Regions from separate parts of the Pseudomonas sp. c313 genome, predicted to be linked through region 3. Evidence: predicted binding sites of a transcription regulator. Region 3 holds the regulator's gene; each other region holds the start of a gene.
The links. Region 3 encodes FliA, which starts transcription of late flagellar genes. Its sites were predicted from a motif close to CTAAAGTTTNNNNNNNNNNNGCCGNTAA; they were not measured.
Positions count from the first base shown of each region.

Region 1 (6,231 bases), on a different contig from region 3:
CCCTGACCGCAGGTCTTGCCCAGGCCGATGTCCGCCCTGATCAGATTCCAGGCCTGCTCAAGTCCGGCGCCGTCATGGATTTCGAGAAGCTCAACGCCGCAGCCCTGGCTAAACACCCTGGTGCGACCATTGTCGACACCGAACTGGAAGATAAAGCCGGCCGCCTGATCTATCAGACCGAGCTGCGTGACACCAGCAACGTGAAATGGGACGTGGACCTGGACGCCAAGACCGGCGAAGTCCTGACCAACAAACAAGACACCTGAGTTAAACCCTGAAAACGCCGCGCCACCCTCGGGTCGCGCGGCGTTTTTTATGGGGCAAAAAGCCGCCGACATTGCCACCATTGGCCGAATCAGTGCTGTGCCGGCCATTCTTTAGCTTACCCACCTGCTGATGTGATTGATCACGCGCCCAAGCGTGCGGTCACCTCGTTCAGCTCACCGGACAATCCTCTCAGGTTCTGGCTGGCCGCCTCTGTACGCTGGACGTTATCCAGATTGGCCGTCGCCACCGTGGTGATTTGCGTGATATTGCGCGAGATGTCTTCAGCCACCGAGGTTTGCTCCTCTGCTGCCGTAGCGATCTGACTGTTCATATCACGGATCGCTTCCACCGCCTGGGTGATGTGATTGAGCATGGCGCCGGCCTGGGAGACTTTTTTCACGCTGTCTTCACTGCATGACTGCCCAGTGATAATGGCCTTGGCCGCGTCGATGGCACCGGTTTGCACTGCCTGGATGATCTGGTTGATCTCGATGATCGACGCCGCCGTACGCTGTGCCAGGCTGCGTACTTCATCGGCAACCACGGCGAAGCCACGTCCGGCCTCGCCGGCCCGTGCAGCCTCGATCGCCGCGTTGAGCGCCAGCAGGTTAGTCTGTTCGGCGATCGCGCGAATCACCTCCAGCACCTTACCGATGCGTACGCTATCGGTTTCCAGACGACGAATGATCGTGCCGGTGTTGAGGATCTCTTCACGCATCTGGCCGATGGTGGCAATCGTTACCTTCATCACTTCACCGCCCTCACGGGCCGAATGGTCCGCCTCATCAGCGGCCCGCGAAGCACTGGCGGCATGACGGGCAACTTCCTGGGCGGTGGCAGACATTTCGGTCATGGCCGTGGCCACCTGGTCCGTACGGTTGAATTGCTCCTGGGTGCCTGTGGCCATTAGCCCGGCAATCGAACTCAACTCGCCACTGGCACTCACCAGGTCCGTGGCACTGCGCTGCAAGCGGCTGAAGGTCTCGGCCAGAAAATCCCGCAAGGTGTTGGCGGCATCGGCAAGGCGCCCCAGTTCGTCTTGGCGGCTGATGGCCACACGCTCGGCAAAACGTCCGTGGCTCAGTTGCGCCACATAGTCGATCAACCCACGGATCGGCAAAATCAGGTTTCGGTTAATCAGCCACAAACTGAACAAGCCGATCAGCGCTCCTGACAATAGCATCACGGCCAGCCCGATCATCACGGTGCGGTCGGCATAGGCGCTGATCATCAGCGATTGCTGCGCACCCTGTTCATGCAACTCGCTGACCAGCGCGCTCATCTGCTCACTGACCATGCGGTCCACGCCCTTGACCGCGTTATCGCCTGCCGCGGAGTCCGCCCCGGCAGCCAAGTAGGCATCACGGCCCTTCTGGTAAGCAGCCATTAGCACGCTGTGCTCCCGGCGCAAGGTTTCAATACGGCCACTCAAGGCTTGATCGCTTTTGGTCTGCGCCACCAGGCGACCCAGAATACCTTGCACATCCCGTTGCCGAGCCTGGAACTGGCCCCAGTACTTCTCCATGTCCTGGGGTTGTTTACCCCGCAGCAGGACGTTTTTCCATTCCTGGACCTGCACTTTGAATTGCAGGTTCGCCTCATCAATCAGTTGTGAAGTCAGCAGAGGCCCCTCCAGCAAACTGCGATAACTCTGCACACCGCTGGAGAGAAAATGAAAACACGTCAAGGCGATCAATAGCATCGCCAGAAGGCTGCCACCAAGTAACGACAAGATCTGTGCTCTCAAAGACTTTCGCAAAAAATTCATAGGGGAAAAGCCTCGAAACAAGGGAAGTTGTGTATCCACACCGCAACATCCCTGTCATCGAAAGTACCGCGGATACACATAAGTGCTTATGCCTTGAATCGGCCGTTCCAGACACTTCTTGAGGCTATTGGGTCGGTAGTTAAAAAGGTGTTCAAAAGTACCTCTTCACATTCCGACAGTTGGATGACTAAACGGTAACAAAATTGTCAAAAACCCTTGCCATGATGCGCTCAAGCGAACCTGTGAAATCTCCTACAGGCGCCTCCTCTGTGAGCCTCCATGAACCACAGCATCGACCATGGCCATCAGGATTCGGATCTGTTTGGCCTGCTTTACGGTTTCCGTTTCAGGCCGGGTGAAAAAGCCGAGCAGATCGATTCGGCTGCTGCTCTGAAAGCCTTGCAGCAGCCCACTGATCCCGACGAATTCCTTTGGCTGCACCTGAACCTGGCCCACGCGGCATGCGAACGCTGGATGCAGGCGCATCTGGAGTTGCCGGAAGAGTTTTTCGAGGCCTTGCACGAAGGTTCACGCTCCACTCGCATCGAGCATGTGGACTCGGCCTTGCTGGCGGTGGTCAACGATGTGGTGTTCAACTTCAGCAGCATGATGTCTTCGGACATCTCCACCCTGTGGGTCTGCGCCCGTAGCCGATTGCTGATCAGCGCACGCCTGCAACCGCTGCACTCGGTGGACAAGCTGCGCTCCTCGGTCAAGGCCGGCGAACGCTTTCGATCGCCCCTGGAGTTGCTCGTGCATTTGCTACGGGACCAGGGCGAAGTGCTGACGCAGATCGTGCGCAAGACCAGTATCAGTATCGACCAGATCGAGGATCAGCTGTTGTCCTCACGCCTGTCCACCAACCGCTCGGAACTGGGAGCCATGCGCCGGGTACTGGTGCGCCTGCAACGCCTGCTGGCGCTGGAGCCGGGTTCGTTGCTGCGCTTGCTCAACCGCCCGCCGCAATGGCTACAGAAAGAAGACGTGAAGGAGTTGCGTAAATCCACCGAGGAATTTGCGCTGATCATCAACGACCTGATGGCCCTGGGGGAGCGGATCAAACTGTTGCAGGAGGAGATCGCCGCCAACCTCAACGAACAGAGCAACCGCACCCTGTTCACCCTGACCGTGGTCACGGTACTGGCGCTGCCGATCAATATCATTGCCGGGTTCTTTGGCATGAACGTCGGTGGTGTACCGCTTTCCCAGGACCCCGAGGGCTTCTGGATTCTGGTGGCGCTGGTGGCAACGTTTACCTTGATTGCCGGTCGTTGGGCGTTTCGCAAGCGCAAGGATTATTGAGCCCCTCTGCCTTGAAAATAAGGGCGCAATGCTCCTCGTAACCGTCGAGCCCCAGCGAGGCTCGACAATTGCTACAGCCGGTCATGCCAGAGGCTGATTTATGGACCAGCGGCACACTCAATCCTCTAAAGACTGACTTACCGCAGTACCCCTGTAATATTCTGCAATGATCATGGGCGGCATCCTTCCTCACTGGATGCCCCTGCATGGCCACCCCTTCCCTGACCGCTTCCACACGGGCTCACGCAGCCGATTCAAAACCCCAGTTGGACCAAAAGCCCAGCCTGTTGACGGTGATCACTTTCTTCACCGTCCTCGCCATGGGCCTGCTGTTCACCGCCTACAGCCTGATGCGCGACATGCACGAACTGGGCACGGTGGTGACTACTTGGATGCCATTCCTGCTGCTGGGTGTGGCGCTGCTGATCGCCCTGGGCTTCGAGTTCGTCAATGGTTTCCATGACACTGCCAACGCCGTGGCGACGGTGATCTATACCAACTCGTTGCCGCCACATTTTGCCGTCGTGTGGTCGGGATTCTTCAATTTTCTCGGGGTGCTGATGTCCAGTGGCGCAGTGGCGTTCGCCATCATTGCCTTGCTGCCGGTGGAGTTGATTTTGCAGGTCGGTTCATCCGCCGGTTTCGCCATGATCTTCGCCCTGCTGATCGCGGCGATCCTGTGGAACCTCGGCACCTGGTGGCTGGGCCTGCCGGCGTCTTCGTCCCATACCCTGATCGGTTCGATTATCGGCGTCGGCGTGGCCAATGCCCTGATGCACGGACGTGACGGCACCAGCGGCGTGGATTGGAGCCAGGCATTCAAAATCGGCTATGCGTTGCTGCTGTCACCGCTGATCGGCTTCGTCTTCGCGGCACTGCTATTGCTGGCACTGCGCGCGTTTGTGAAAAACCGCTCGTTGTACAAGGCACCCAAGGGCAACACCCCGCCGCCGTGGTGGATTCGCGGCATGCTGATCGCCACCTGCACCGGCGTCTCTTTCGCCCACGGCTCCAACGACGGACAGAAAGGCATGGGCCTGATCATGCTGATCCTGGTGGGTACGTTGCCGATGGCCTACGCGCTGAACCGCACCATGCCGGCCGATCAGTCGCTGCAATTTGCCGCAGTAGCCCAAGTCACCCAGCAAGCCTTGGTGAAAAGCGCACCGCAACCGGCCCCAGCCGACCCGCGTCCGACCCTGTCGGCCTACGTACGCACCAAGGAAGCAACGCCAGAATTGATCCCCGCCCTCGCCGCCCTGGCCGGGCATATTGGTGAAGAAGTGAAAGGCTATGGCTCGTTGGCCAAGGTGCCCGCCGAGGCCATGGGCAACGTGCGCAATGACATGTACCTGACCAGCGAAACCATTCGCCTGATAGACAAGGGCAAGGTCGGTAATTTCGACGCCGACACCCAAGGCAAGCTGCAACTGTTCAAGCAACAGATCGACAACGCCACCCGTTTTATTCCGCTGTGGGTGAAAATTTCCGTGGCCATTGCCCTCGGGCTTGGGACCATGGTCGGTTGGAAGCGCATCGTGGTAACGGTGGGCGAGAAGATCGGCAAAACCCACATGACGTACGCCCAGGGCGCTTCGGCGGAGATGGTAGCGATGCTGACCATTGGCGCAGCGGACATGTTTGGCTTGCCGGTGTCCACCACCCACGTGCTGTCCTCGGGCGTGGCTGGGACCATGGTCGCCAACGGCGGCGGCTTGCAGATGAAGACCATCCGCAACCTGCTGATGGCCTGGGTGCTGACCTTGCCGGCGGCGATTGTGTTGTCGGGGAGTTTGTACTGGTTATTCACCCAATTGTTCTGAGTTGTGGCGAGGGGCTTGCCCTAATTGCTCGCTGACGGCAGCAACTGGATCACCCGTCAGCGGATCGAAGCTTCGGGCGTGATGTTCCTGTAATACCAGCGGTGCAAACGTCGGCGCTGTCTTACACAGTGAGCGCCCGACGTTGCATCAGTTTCTCGCGCAGTACGTCATACCCCCAGTGGTACACGTAGGTGTACGGCAGGAAGAACAGCAGCACGCCGATGTCGAGGATGAACGCCTGCAACAGGCTGATATTCAGCCACCAGGCAATCAACGGGACACAGCCAATCACCAGGCCGCCTTCAAACAGCAAGGCGTGCAGCACACGGGTCCAACCGCCGCTGGCCAGTTGCAGGCGCACCTTGAGGCGGTCGAACAGGCTGTTGAAAACGATGTTCCAGCTTAGCGCCATCAGGCTGATCGCCAGGGTCACCATGCCCATTTCCAGGGCCGGTTTATCCATGATCCATGCCAGCAGCGGTGTGCAGATCGACAAGGCCAGGATCTCGAAACCGATGGCCTGGAAAACGCGTTCAGTAATTGACTTGGTAGGGTTCATGACCCGGCTCCATGAGTGACAACGGTTGCCATAATTACCCGTCAGACCGATACTCCATAACCAATAACCATCGATCAAGGCGATAGAGCGTGGCCTCTCATGAAGTGTTGCAGGCGTTTGTCCAGGCGGCGACCCAAGGTTCGTTTTCAGCGGCGGCGCGCAAGCTTGGCAAGAGCCAGTCCACCGTCAGCGCGGCGGTGGCGAGCCTGGAAATTGACCTGAACGTGATGCTGTTTGATCGCAGCAGCCGCAAACCCAGCCTCACCCCGGCTGGCCATGTCTTGCTGCAACGGGCCGAACAGGTGCTGGAGGCCAGCAGCCGCCTGGAACTGGCGGCCAGTCAGCTGTCCCAGGGGCTGGAACCCAGGCTCAGTATTGCCATGTCCGATACTTACCAGTCGCAGCGTTTTGAAACCGCCATCATCGCTTTTGCAGAACGTTACCCCGACCTTGAGCTGGAATGGCTGATCGCCGAATGCGATGACCTGATCGATCTGGTGCAAAGCGGCCGG
Region 1 is NZ_JBUZRD010000003.1:635,102-641,332, reverse strand. It holds gene ACZRKZ_RS12490 (PepSY domain-containing protein) at 1-266, shown strand, start outside; gene ACZRKZ_RS12485 (methyl-accepting chemotaxis protein) at 407-2,035, opposite strand; gene ACZRKZ_RS12480 (transporter) at 2,315-3,337, shown strand; gene ACZRKZ_RS12475 (inorganic phosphate transporter) at 3,544-5,160, shown strand; gene ACZRKZ_RS12470 (multidrug/biocide efflux PACE transporter) at 5,282-5,719, opposite strand; gene ACZRKZ_RS12465 (LysR family transcriptional regulator) at 5,809-6,231, shown strand, end outside.
Region 1: ACZRKZ_RS12485 (methyl-accepting chemotaxis protein) is a predicted target of FliA. The motif match lies at 2,131-2,158, and genes of this name have one in related genera.

Region 2 (6,231 bases), on a different contig from region 3:
CCGGCCAGGGCACTCACACCACCACCACCGCGCGGTTGTTCCACTTCCCAGGTGGCGGTGAGCTGATTGACTCCCCAGGGATTCGTGAATTCGGCCTGGGCCACGTCAGCCGCGCCGATGTCGAAGCGGGTTTCATCGAGTTCAACGACTTGATCGGCACCTGCCGCTTTCGCGACTGCAAGCACGACCGCGAGCCGGGCTGCGCTCTGCTCAAGGCCCTGGAAGACGGTCGCGTGCAACAGCAGCGAATGAACAGCTATCGCTCGATCATCGCCAGCTTGCCCGAAACCAGTTACTGACTGGTCGATGCAACATTGTGGTGAAGGGCCTGCCCCCTCACCACAATGTTGCCCTGCTTATGACCCCGTAGCCGGCTGAGTCGGGTCTTTCACCCCACCGTCATCAAACAGGTTCAGCTTCTGCCGCAACTCATGGGCCGGTAATGGCTGCTGTTCTGGTGGCAGTGCATTCGGGTCCACCGGCACTTCCCCTGGCGCACCCTCACCTTGAGTCGGCACCGGCGGTTGAGGCGTGCCTTGCTCACCTTCAATCGCACGCTGGGCCTTTTTGGTCAGCACGACGATATCGATTCGGCGATTGACCGGGTTGAACGGGTCCTTGGTATCAAACAGTGCCGAGGAAGCAAAACCCACTACCCGTGCCACTTGCGCGTCCGGGTAGCTACCCGCGATCAAGGCACGACGTGCAGCGTTGGCACGGTTGGCTGACAACTCCCAGTTACCAAAATCACCCAGGCCCGAATAAGGCTTGGCATCGGTATGACCACTGACGCTGATCTTGTTCGGCACCGCTTTGATGGTGTCGGCCATCGCCAGCAGAATATCTTCGAAATACGGCTTCAAACGCGCACTGCCAGAGTCGAACATCGGCCGATTCGCGGCGTCCATGATTTGGATGCGCAAGCCATCCGGAGTGATCTGGAACAGGATCTGGTCCTTGAATTTTTGCAGTTGCGGGTTCTCGTCGACCTTGTTCTGCAGTTCTTGCAGGAGCAATTCCAGGCGTTCCTGCTCGACCTGGTCAGCCATACTTTCGACGGTTTCACGCTCGATGGGAATATTTTCCTGGGGCGATTCGGTCTTCACTTCCGGGTTGATCGTGCGCTCGGGCGCCAGTTGCGGCGAGCCACCCAGATCGATCACAAAAGGTGTGCCACTCTCGGAAAACCCGATGGGGTCCTTGAAGTAACCGGCGATGGCGATCTTCTGTTCCGGCGTGGCGGTGGACATCAGCCACAGCACCAGGAAGAACGCCATCATTGCCGTGGCAAAGTCGGCGAAGGCAATTTTCCAGGCGCCGCCGTGGTGCCCGGCAGCGAAGCGCTTGACGCGCTTGATGATGATCGGCTGGTTGTTTTCCATGACTTAGCGACCGCGAACCGCTTGTTCCAACTCGGCAAAGCTCGGACGGTGCTTGGGATAGAGCACTTTGCGGCCGAATTCCACTGCCAGTGACGGCGGCATGCCGGAGGCCGAAGCTACCAGGCAAGCCTTGATTGCCTCGTAAAGGTTGATCTCTTCCTTGGCGTCATGGGCCAGGGAGGTGGCCAGCGGACCAAAGAAACCGTAGGCGGCGAGAATACCGAAGAAGGTACCGACCAGGGCCGCACCTACGTGCATGCCGATGGCTGCCTGGTCGCCCTCGCCGAGGGAAGCCATGGTCACCACGATCCCGAGTACCGCTGCCACAATACCGAAACCGGGCATGCCGTCGGCAATGCCAGTCACCGCATGGGATGGGTGCTCAAGCTCTTCCTTCAAGCTGAACAACTCCATGTCGAACAGGCCTTCCAGCTCATGGGGGGCCATGTTGCCGGAGGACATGATGCGCAGGTAATCGCAGATGTAGGCGGTCATGCGCTCATCCTTGAGCACGGCCGGGTACTTGGCGAAAATCGGGCTCGCTGCCGCGTCCTCGATGTCGCCTTCAATGGCCATCATGCCTTCGCGGCGGCTCTTATTGAGGATCTCGTAGACCAGGCCCAGCACTTCCAGGTAGAAGGTGTGGGAGAAGCGCGAGCTGAACATGCCCAACGACTTCTTGATCACGTGCATGGTCATGTAGCCAGGGTTGGCCTGCAGGAATGCACCAAACGCCGCACCACCGATGATCAACACTTCAAAAGGCTGGATCAGCGCCGCAATTTTACCGTGGGACAGGACGTATCCGCCGAGCACGCTCGCGATGACGACGATGATGCCGATAATTTTAGCCATAGGGGGTGAGTACTTGCGCCGTCGGGTTCATGGACATATTCAGAAGATCTAAAAACTCTTCTTCTACTTATCGGCAAAACTGCGCCAGACTATAGCCCGTTAAGGCGAAAAGCCAGTTCGGCCCGCTCTGGGCGTGTTGACCGCAAGTGATGATCGCGCCCCAATCATGGCAAATGAAACGACAGTCCCAACCTCAAGACCCAACACTATTGCTGGCTGGATAAAGCGCCTGGATGAGGTTCTGCTGCCCGTCCCGCAAGCCAGCCATGACGCCGTATGCAAAGCCATCGGCGACAACCGCCGTTCGTTGCGAGATATTGCAGAGCTGATGCAAAACAGCCCCGCGCTGGTGCTCAGCGTGATGCGCGAAGCCAACAACCATTCTCACGGCAGCCTTGCAGAGCCTGCGGAAAACCTTGAGGTGGCGCTCAACCGCCTCGGTTTAAAACGCACCGAAGAACTGCTCGCCCGCCTGCCTTCAGTCCCCCTCAATGAAATCCCCGTGGCGCTGCGCCAACTGCAACTGGTCAGCCAGCACGCCTCGCAACAAGCCAGCGGCCTGTTTGCCAGTCGCCTGGCACGGCTATGGCAAGACATCCACTGGGGCAGCCTGTTGTTTCTTTCGCCGCTGTGGCCAATGGCGATTGCCTATCCCAAGCTGCTGGAAGAGTGGGAACTACGAGTGATCCACAAAGGCCAATCGGCACGCAAGGTCGAGCAGGAGTTGTTCGGCGTTCGCCTGCTGGATTTGTGCCTGGGGCTGACCGAGGCCTGGCGCCTGCCAATCTGGGTCTCCCAGGGCTATCACTTGTTGCAGAATGAACGGCGCCTACTGATCAAGGCGCTACGCATCGCCCGCAATGAAGAGCCGCTGCGTCAACAGCAACAGCTCGATGACGATCCGGCGCTGCGGCGCTGGCTGAACCAGCCGGCCAACACCGTGCTGCTGGCCAACGGCATGGCCCTGGCAGCGCAAGAGTCCTGGAATTGCCCGCACACCCAGCGCTGGCAATACTTGACCGCGCTGTACCTGCAACAACCCTTGGGCGAGGTGCAGCAGCAGGTTCACCAACAAGCAGTGATCAGCGCCCGCAATACAGTGGCGGCCGATCTTTGGCACCCGGCACTTGCGCTGATCTGGCCGTGGAACGTGCAACGGGTCCATCGCGGCCTGCTGCCGGCACCGCCGCCGACCGCCGAAGCCCTGGCTGTTTGGCGCAAACACTGCAGCGAATTGCTGGTGGAGCCGAATCGTTTTGCCAACGCCATGCACCTGACCACCTGCGCCAAGGAGGCCCTGGTGGCCAGCGGCATGCAACGGGTCATGCTGTTGATGGCCGACCGTACCTTGAGCACCTTGCGCGTGCATCAGGTCGACGGCCTGCCCAAGGACGCTGCCCACATGAGCCTGGACGTCGCGCAAAGCACGCTGCTGCAGCGCTTGCTGGAGAAGTCCGCCCAGGTGCGCCTGACGCCCGACAACCATGTACAGTTCTCGGCACTGCTACCCGCCTCGTTGCGCCGCCTGTTTATCGGCGAGCACCTGCTGTTGCGCTCCCTGAGTTGCAATGGACGGGTGGCGATGCTGATGATTGCCGACCAGGGCGGCGGGCCGTTCTCGGAAACCACCGTACAAGCCTTCGGCAAAACCGCTCAATGCATCGAGAAGGCCCTGCACAGCTTTACCAACCGCAGCGCTTGATGCTTGCGCTACAATCGCCCTCCTTTACAGCCCTAAACTTGTGCCCAGGAGACCTCACATGCCTGACTTCTCTGGCTTGCCGCTGGTGATCGAGCCCAGCGACCTGCTCGGTCGCCTCGACGCAGAAAACCTGATTCTGGTGGACCTCACCAGCGCCGAACGCTACGCCACCGGGCATATCCCCGGCGCACGATTCGTCGATCCCAAGCGTACCCAACTGGGCCAACCGCCTGCTCCAGGCTTGCTGCCAGCCAAGGCCGCCCTGGAAACGCTGTTCGGTGAACTGGGCCATACGCCGGGCGCCACCTACGTGGTCTATGACGACGAAGGCGGCGGCTGGGCCGGGCGTTTTATCTGGCTGCTCGATGTTATCGGCCACAAGAAGTATCACTACCTCGATGGCGGCCTGCTGGCGTGGCTGGATGAAAAACAGCCTGTTTCCACCAACGTGCCGGCCAGTGCCGGCGGCCCGGCCAGCCTGACGCTGCACGACGAGCCCACCGCCACCCGCGAATATTTGCAAAGTCGCCTGGGTGCCGCCGACCTGGGCATCTGGGATGCCCGTGGCCCGCTGGAGTATTCGGGGGAGAAAGTCCTCGCCGCCAAAGCCGGGCACATCCCCGGCGCAGTGAACTTCGAATGGACCGCTGGCATGGACAAGACGCGCAACCTGCGCATCCGCCGCGACATGCCGCAGATCCTCGAAGACCTCGGACTTACCCGCGACAAAGAAATCATCACCCACTGCCAGACTCACCACCGTTCTGGCTTCACCTATCTGGTGGCCAAGGCGCTCGGTTATCCGCGAGTCAAAGGTTATGCCGGTTCCTGGGGCGAATGGGGCAACCACCCCGACACCCCCGTCGAGATTTAAGGTTTTAAGGACAGTTAATGAAAAAGCGTTTGTTTATCCTCAGCCAGTACCTGCTGCCCCACCACCTGCTGTCACGGCTGGCCGGCTGCATTGCCGAATGCCGCGTGCGCTGGTTCAAGAATGCCTTCACCACCTGGTTCGCCAAGCGCTACCAAGTGGATATGTCCCAGGCCCTGGTGGAGGACGTGACCGCTTACGAGCACTTCAATGCCTTCTTCACCCGCGCCTTGAAAGACGGCGCACGCCCACTGGATCAAACCCCGGGCGCGGTACTGAGCCCGGCCGATGGTGCGGTCAGCCAACTCGGCCCGATTGAGCACGGCCGGGTGTTCCAGGCCAAGGGCCACAGTTTCAGCGTGCTGGAATTGCTCGGGGGGGATGCCGCTGTAGCCGCGCCGTTTATGGGCGGCGACTTCGCCACTGTTTACCTGTCGCCGAAGGACTACCACCGGGTGCACATGCCATTGGCCGGCACCCTGCGGGAAATGGTCTACATCCCGGGCCGAATCTTCTCGGTGAACCAAACCACGGCAGAAAATGTGCCGGAACTGTTTGCCCGTAATGAGCGTGTTGCCTGCATATTCGACACCGAACGCGGTCCGATGGCCGTGGTTCTGGTAGGTGCGATGATTGTGGCGTCGATTGAAACAGTCTGGGCCGGGCTGGTCACGCCGCCGAAACGCGAGCTGAAAACCGTGCGTTACGACGAAGCGGCGCGCGCACCGATTTATCTGGAAAAAGGTGCGGAACTGGGGCGCTTCAAGCTGGGTTCGACCGCCATCGTGCTGTTTGGGCCGGATCAGGTGAAATGGTCGGAAGAATTGCTGGCGGGTTCACCGGTGCAGATGGGTCAAGGCATGGGCTTGCCAAAAGCCTGATCGACGGACTACTTGTAGGAGCGAGCAAGGACTAGACGCCCCCTCGCTCCTACAGTTGTTTTGCGGGGTTAGAGCTGACCGTCGCGGTCACGGAAGCCCAACAGGTACAACACTCCATCCAGCCCCAACGTCGAAATAGCCTGCTTGGCCGATTGCTTGACCAGTGGTTTGGCACGAAACGCCACGCCCAACCCGGCAATCGCCAACATCGGCAAGTCATTGGCGCCGTCACCGACCGCAATGGTCTGCTCCAGACGCAAACCTTCCTTGTGTGCCAACTCCCGCAGCAGATCGGCTTTACGCTGGGCGTCGACAATCGGCTCCACCGCCACGCCTGTCACCTTGCCGTCCACCACTTCCAACTCGTTGGCGAACACGTAGTCGATGCCCAGCTTGGCCTGCAATTGCTTGGCGAAGTAGGTGAAGCCACCCGACAGGATCGCGGTCTTGTAGCCCAGGCGCTTGAGTTCGGCGAACAGCGTTTCGGCACCTTCGGTCAGGCGCAGCGACGCTCCGATGGAGTCCAACACGCTAACGTCC
Region 2 is NZ_JBUZRD010000006.1:173,810-180,040, forward strand. It holds gene rsgA (small ribosomal subunit biogenesis GTPase RsgA) at 1-299, shown strand, start outside; gene motB (flagellar motor protein MotB) at 357-1,382, opposite strand; gene motA (flagellar motor stator protein MotA) at 1,386-2,237, opposite strand; gene ACZRKZ_RS18725 (HDOD domain-containing protein) at 2,404-3,939, shown strand; gene rhdA (thiosulfate sulfurtransferase) at 3,998-4,813, shown strand; gene asd (archaetidylserine decarboxylase) at 4,831-5,691, shown strand; gene serB (phosphoserine phosphatase SerB) at 5,760-6,231, opposite strand, start outside.
Region 2: motA (flagellar motor stator protein MotA) is a predicted target of FliA. The motif match lies at 2,305-2,332, and genes of this name have one in related genera.

Region 3 (6,231 bases):
ATAGCTACCGCATTGGCGCCCAGGAACAGCTCAAGACCCTGGGCCGCATCCTCAACGTGCCGGTGACCCATGTCGATCCAGGCCAGTCGTTGGCCAACGCCCTCGATCCGCTGCTGCGCAAACGCGTGGTGTTGATCGACACCGCTGGCCTGCAAGCCAGCGATCCGGCCCTGCGCATGCAGCTGGAAAGCCTGGCTGGGCGCGGGATCAAGTCAAAAAATTATCTGGTGCTTGCAACAACCAGCCAAAAACAGGTTCTCACCGCTGCGTATCACAGTTACAAGCGTTGTGGGCTGGCGGGCTGCATCCTGACTAAACTCGACGAAACGGCGAGTCTGGGCGAGGTGCTGAGTTTGGCAATTAGTCATGAATTACCGGTCGCCTACCTGACCGACGGGCCGCGGATTCCGGATGATTTACATCTGCCGCGCCGTCATCAGTTGGTCAGCCGTGCTGTCAGCGTGCAAATGCAGGAAGAACCCAGTGAGGAAGCGATGGCTGACATGTTCGCGGATCTCTACCACAGTCCGGCCAAACGGGTCGGCTGAGGGCAACATGGCCTTCAATTTTAAAACGACAGTGCAAAAAAGTACCTACATCGATGGTCTGCCAGCAGTTCGCGCGACCACCTCATGTAGCCTGCGTCTAAGCAAGACAAGGTAAAGAAATAAAATGGGCAGCATGCATCCCGTACAGGTGATCGCGGTGACCGGCGGCAAAGGTGGCGTCGGGAAAACTAACGTGTCAGTGAATTTGTCCCTGGCCCTGGCAGAGCTTGGCCGCCGCGTCATGCTGCTGGATGCCGACCTGGGACTGGCGAACGTTGACGTTCTGCTGGGACTGACGCCCAAACATACATTGGCCGATGTCATCGAAGGCCGCTGTGAGCTGCGCGACGTGCTGTTGCAGGGGCCCGGCGGGGTTCGCATCGTGCCGGCTGCCTCTGGCACCCAGAGTATGGTGCATCTGAGCCCGGCGCAGCATGCGGGCCTGATTCAGGCCTTCAGCGATATTGGCGACAACCTCGACGTGCTGGTGATCGACACCGCCGCCGGGATTGGTGAGTCCGTGGTCAGCTTTGTGCGCGCAGCGCAAGAAGTGTTGCTGGTGGTCTGCGACGAGCCCACCTCGATCACCGACGCCTACGCCCTGATCAAACTGCTTAACCGCGACTACGGCATGAACCGCTTTCGCGTGCTGGCCAACATGGCCCAAAGCCCGCAGGAAGGACGCAACCTGTTCGCCAAGTTGACCAAGGTCACGGATCGCTTCCTCGATGTCGCCTTACAATATGTTGGCGCAGTTCCCTATGACGAGTGTGTGCGCAAGGCTGTGCAAAAGCAGCGTGCAGTCTATGAAGCATTCCCTCGTTCGAAGTGCGCACTGGCGTTCAAGGCTATTGCTCAGAAGGTCGATACTTGGCCGTTGCCCGCCAATCCCCGGGGGCATCTGGAGTTTTTCGTCGAGCGATTGGTGCATCAGACGAGCGCAGGACCGGTGTTATGACAGCCAGCGGCTATAACCTTTACAAGAGTTCGGCTCGTGATAGCCAAGGCGAATTGATTGAGCGCTATGCGCCCTTGGTCAAGCGCATTGCCTACCACTTGCTGGCACGCTTGCCTGCCAGCGTCCAGGTCGAAGACCTGATCCAGGCAGGCATGATCGGCTTGCTCGAAGTGTCGACCAAATATGACGCGAGCAAGGGTGCGAGTTTCGAGACGTATGCGGGTATCCGTATCCGTGGCGCGATGCTCGACGAAGTGCGTAAAGGTGATTGGGCGCCGCGTTCGGTCCACCGCAATACCCGCATGGTAAGTGACGCAATTCGCTCAATTGAAGCAAAAACCGGTCGTGACGCTAAAGATCACGAAGTTGCGGCCGAACTCCAATTGAGTCTCGACGATTACTACGGGATTTTGAACGATACCTTGGGCAGTCGCTTGTTCAGTTTCGACGACCTGTTGCAGGACGGCGAACATGAAGGGCTGCATGAGGACGGCGCGAGTGCTCATCTTGAACCGTCGCGCGATCTGGAAGATGAACGCTTCCAGGGCGCACTGGCGGACGCGATTGCCAATTTGCCGGAGCGTGAGCGACTAGTGTTGGCGCTGTACTACGACGAAGAGCTGAACCTCAAGGAAATCGGTGAGGTCCTGGGGGTCAGCGAATCGCGGGTCAGCCAGTTACACAGCCAGTGCGCGGCCCGCTTGCGGGGGCGTTTGGGAGAGTGGCGAGCGCGCTGACAGGCAGTGTGGGGACACTGCGAACGACACCGTCCATGCTCTTGGTGTGGGCGGGTTAGCCCGTGGTGTACCCCAGCAGTCCTTTTTGTGTAACGCCTGTTGATTGAAATGGCGCGCCAGGTGCTGGACGCGTTTAAGACTGCTTGGAGGTCGAATTGGACAAGAACATGAAAATCCTCATCGTTGATGACTTCTCAACGATGCGGCGGATCATAAAAAACCTGTTGCGTGACCTTGGGTTCACTAACACGGTCGAGGCGGATGACGGCATTACAGCGATTCCGATCCTCAACAGCGGGAGCATCGACTTTCTGGTAACCAACTGGAACATGCCGGGCATGACCGGTATCGATTTGCTGCGTCATGTGCGCGCTGATGAAAAACTGCGCAGCCTTCCCGTGCTGATGGTGACCGCCGAAGCCAAGCGTGAACAGATCATCGAAGCCGCCCAGGCCGGGGTCAACGGCTACGTGGTCAAGCCATTCACCGCATTGGCCTTGAAAGAGAAGATCGAAAAAATCTTCGAACGCATCAACCATTGATGTCGCCACGGGGGAGCTATGGAGCATAACGAATCATCGCAGGCCGATTTCGAATCGACCCTGAAAAAACATGCTCACCAGTTGGTCGAAAGCCTTGAAAAAGGCCGGTTCGGCGATGCGGTGCAGTTGATCCATGAGCTTAACCAGACCCGTGATCGCGGCCTGTACCAGGAAGTGGGCAAACTCACCCGTGAGTTGCACAGTGCAATCGTCAATTTTCAGATTGACCCGCACATGCCCCAGGCCGAAGAAATCTCGCAAATCACCGATGCCACCGAACGCCTGTCCTATGTGGTCAGGCTGACTGAGGCGGCGGCGAACCGCACCATGGATCTGGTGGAAAACGCCACGCCTCTGGTCAACGGCATGTCCAATGAAGCCAAGGCGCTGGGCACCGACTGGGGCCGTTTCATGCGCCGGGAAGTGGGCGCCGAAGAATTTCGTGAGCTGGCGCGTCGGGTCGAAGGGTTTCTGTCGCGCAGTGAGCAGGAAAACCGCACGGTTTCCAGCAACCTCAACGACATTCTGCTGGCCCAGGATTACCAGGACCTCACCGGCCAGGTGATCAAACGAGTGACCCAACTGGTCACTGAAGTGGAAAGCAATTTGCTCAAACTGGTGCTGATGGCCGGGCAGGTGGATCGTTTTGCCGGTATTGAACATGACCGCGAAGCGATCCTCTCGGAAAAAGATCCACAAAAACACCTCGCCAAGGGTGAAGGTCCGCAGATTCATGCCGATAAACGTGAAGACGTTATGTCAGGGCAAGATGACGTAGACGATTTGCTGTCCAGTCTTGGATTTTAGGAGCACACGTACATGAGCTTCGGCGCCGATGAAGAAATCCTTCAGGATTTTCTTGTAGAGGCCGGCGAAATTTTGGAGCAACTGTCCGAGCAACTGGTTGAGCTGGAAAGCCGACCGGATGATGCGAACCTGCTCAATGCAATTTTTCGCGGTTTTCACACTGTAAAAGGGGGCGCCGGCTTCCTCCAGCTCCATGAGCTGGTGGAGTGCTGTCACATCGCCGAGAACGTGTTCGACATCCTGCGCAAGGGTGAGCGGCACGTCGACTCGGAATTGATGGACGTGATTCTGGAAGCATTGGACGCGGTCAACGGCATGTTCAGTGAAGTGCGCGAACGTGCACCGATCACTGCCGCCACCCCGCAATTGCTGGCCGCTCTGGCGCGCCTGGCAGAACCGGCTGCCAATGCACCTGCACCTGCACCGGTGGCTGAACCTGTGGCCGAGCCTGCGGGTGATGTCACTGACAGCGAATTTGAACAACTGCTTGACTCGCTCAATGCCGTCAAGGCCCAGGCTGAGGCTCCGGTAGCCGCGACACCAACAATGGTGCCGACTACCGAAGACATTACCGACGACGAGTTCGAGTCGTTGCTCGACCAGTTGCATGGCAAGGGCCAGTTTGCCCCCGACGCCGTGGCGGCGACGCCCGCTCCAGTGAAAGCGGCTGCACCTGCCAGCAATGAAATCACCGACGACGAATTCGAAGCATTGCTGGATCAGTTGCATGGCAAGGGCTCGTTTGCCGCTGAAGCGCTGCCGGCAGTCGCTGCGGCTGCTGCGCCAGCCGCACCCGCTGCCGATGGCCTGATCTCTGATCACGAGTTCGAATCCCTGCTCGATGACCTGCATGGCAAGGGCAAGTTCTCCGACGTCGCACCTGCCGCTGCTGCCACGGCCACGGCCGCTGTTGCCACACCGGCTCCGGTTGCCGCCAAGGCCGCTGCGCCAGTGGCTGCGAAACCTGTGCCTGCCCCGGCCCCAGCGCGAGCACCTGCTGCCCCCACCCCGGACAAGCAACCCGTCAGTGAAGCCGAAACCACCGTACGGGTTGATACCGCACGGCTGGACGACATCATGAACATGGTCGGCGAGCTGGTGCTGGTGCGTAATCGTCTGGTGCGCCTGGGGCTTAACAGCGGCGATGAAGCCATGCAAAAGGCTGTATCGAACCTCGACGTGGTCACCGCTGACCTGCAAACCGCCGTCATGAAGACCCGGATGCAGCCGATCAAGAAAGTCTTCGGCCGCTTCCCGCGCCTGGTTCGCGACTTGGCTCGGCAGTTGAAGAAAGAGATCAACCTGGAACTGGTGGGCGAAGAAACCGACCTCGACAAAAACCTTGTCGAGGCCCTGGCCGACCCGCTGGTCCACTTGGTGCGCAACGCAGTTGACCACGGCATCGAAACCCCGGAAGAACGTGAAGCAACGGGCAAGACCCGTGGCGGCAAGGTGATTCTGGCGGCGGAACAGGAAGGCGACCATATCCTGCTGTCCATCTCTGATGACGGCAAAGGCATGGACCCGAACATTCTGCGGGGCATCGCGGTCAAGCGCGGCGTGATGGACAAGGACGCCGCCGACCGCCTGACGGACACCGAGTGCTACAACCTGATTTTCGCACCGGGTTTCTCGACCAAGACCGAGATTTCCGACGTGTCCGGCCGTGGCGTGGGCATGGACGTGGTGAAAACCAAGATCAGCCAGCTCAATGGCTCGATCAATATTTACTCGACCAAGGGCCAGGGCTCGAAGATCGTCATCAAGGTGCCGTTGACCCTGGCGATCATGCCTACCCTGATGGTGATGCTGGGCAACCAGGCCTTCGCTTTCCCGCTGGTCAACGTCAACGAAATCTTCCACCTCGACCTGTCGCGCACCAACGTGGTGGACGGCCAGGAAGTGGTGATCGTGCGCGACAAGGCGTTGCCACTGTTCTACCTCAAACGCTGGCTGGTGGCCTCGGCCAAACATGAAGAGCAGCGCGAAGGCCATGTGGTGATTCTCTCCGTGGGCACCCAGCGTATCGGCTTTGTCGTCGATCAACTGGTAGGCCAGGAAGAAGTGGTCATCAAGCCTTTGGGCAAAATGCTGCAGGGAACCCCGGGCATGTCGGGTGCGACCATTACCGGTGACGGTCGGATCGCACTGATTCTCGATGTTCCGAGCATGCTCAAGCGTTACGCCGCACGGCGTATTTGATTCTGGCTGGGCGGGGCGGTTGTCCCTCGCCCCGCCTAACGGAGTGGTTATGGTAGTCAAGGTTCTGGTGGTGGATGATTCGGGTTTCTTCCGCCGCCGCGTCTCGGAAATTCTTTCAGCGGATTCCAATATCCAGGTGGTCGGTACGGCCACCAACGGCAAAGAGGCGATCGATCAAGCTCTGGCGTTGAAGCCGGACGTGATCACCATGGACTACGAGATGCCGATGATGGATGGCATCACCGCTGTGCGGCACATCATGCAGCGCTGCCCGACCCCGGTGTTGATGTTCTCCTCGCTGACCCACGAAGGCGCGCGAGTGACCCTCGATGCGCTGGACGCTGGCGCCGTGGACTTCCTGCCGAAGAATTTCGAAGACATCTCGCGTAACCCCGAGAAGGTCAAGCAGATGCTCTGCGAGAAGGTGCACAGCATCT
Region 3 is NZ_JBUZRD010000001.1:680,845-687,075, forward strand. It holds gene flhF (flagellar biosynthesis protein FlhF) at 1-548, shown strand, start outside; gene fleN (flagellar synthesis regulator FleN) at 673-1,506, shown strand; gene fliA (RNA polymerase sigma factor FliA) at 1,503-2,243, shown strand; gene ACZRKZ_RS03345 (chemotaxis response regulator CheY) at 2,411-2,785, shown strand; gene ACZRKZ_RS03350 (protein phosphatase CheZ) at 2,804-3,592, shown strand; gene ACZRKZ_RS03355 (chemotaxis protein CheA) at 3,605-5,794, shown strand; gene ACZRKZ_RS03360 (protein-glutamate methylesterase/protein-glutamine glutaminase) at 5,844-6,231, shown strand, end outside.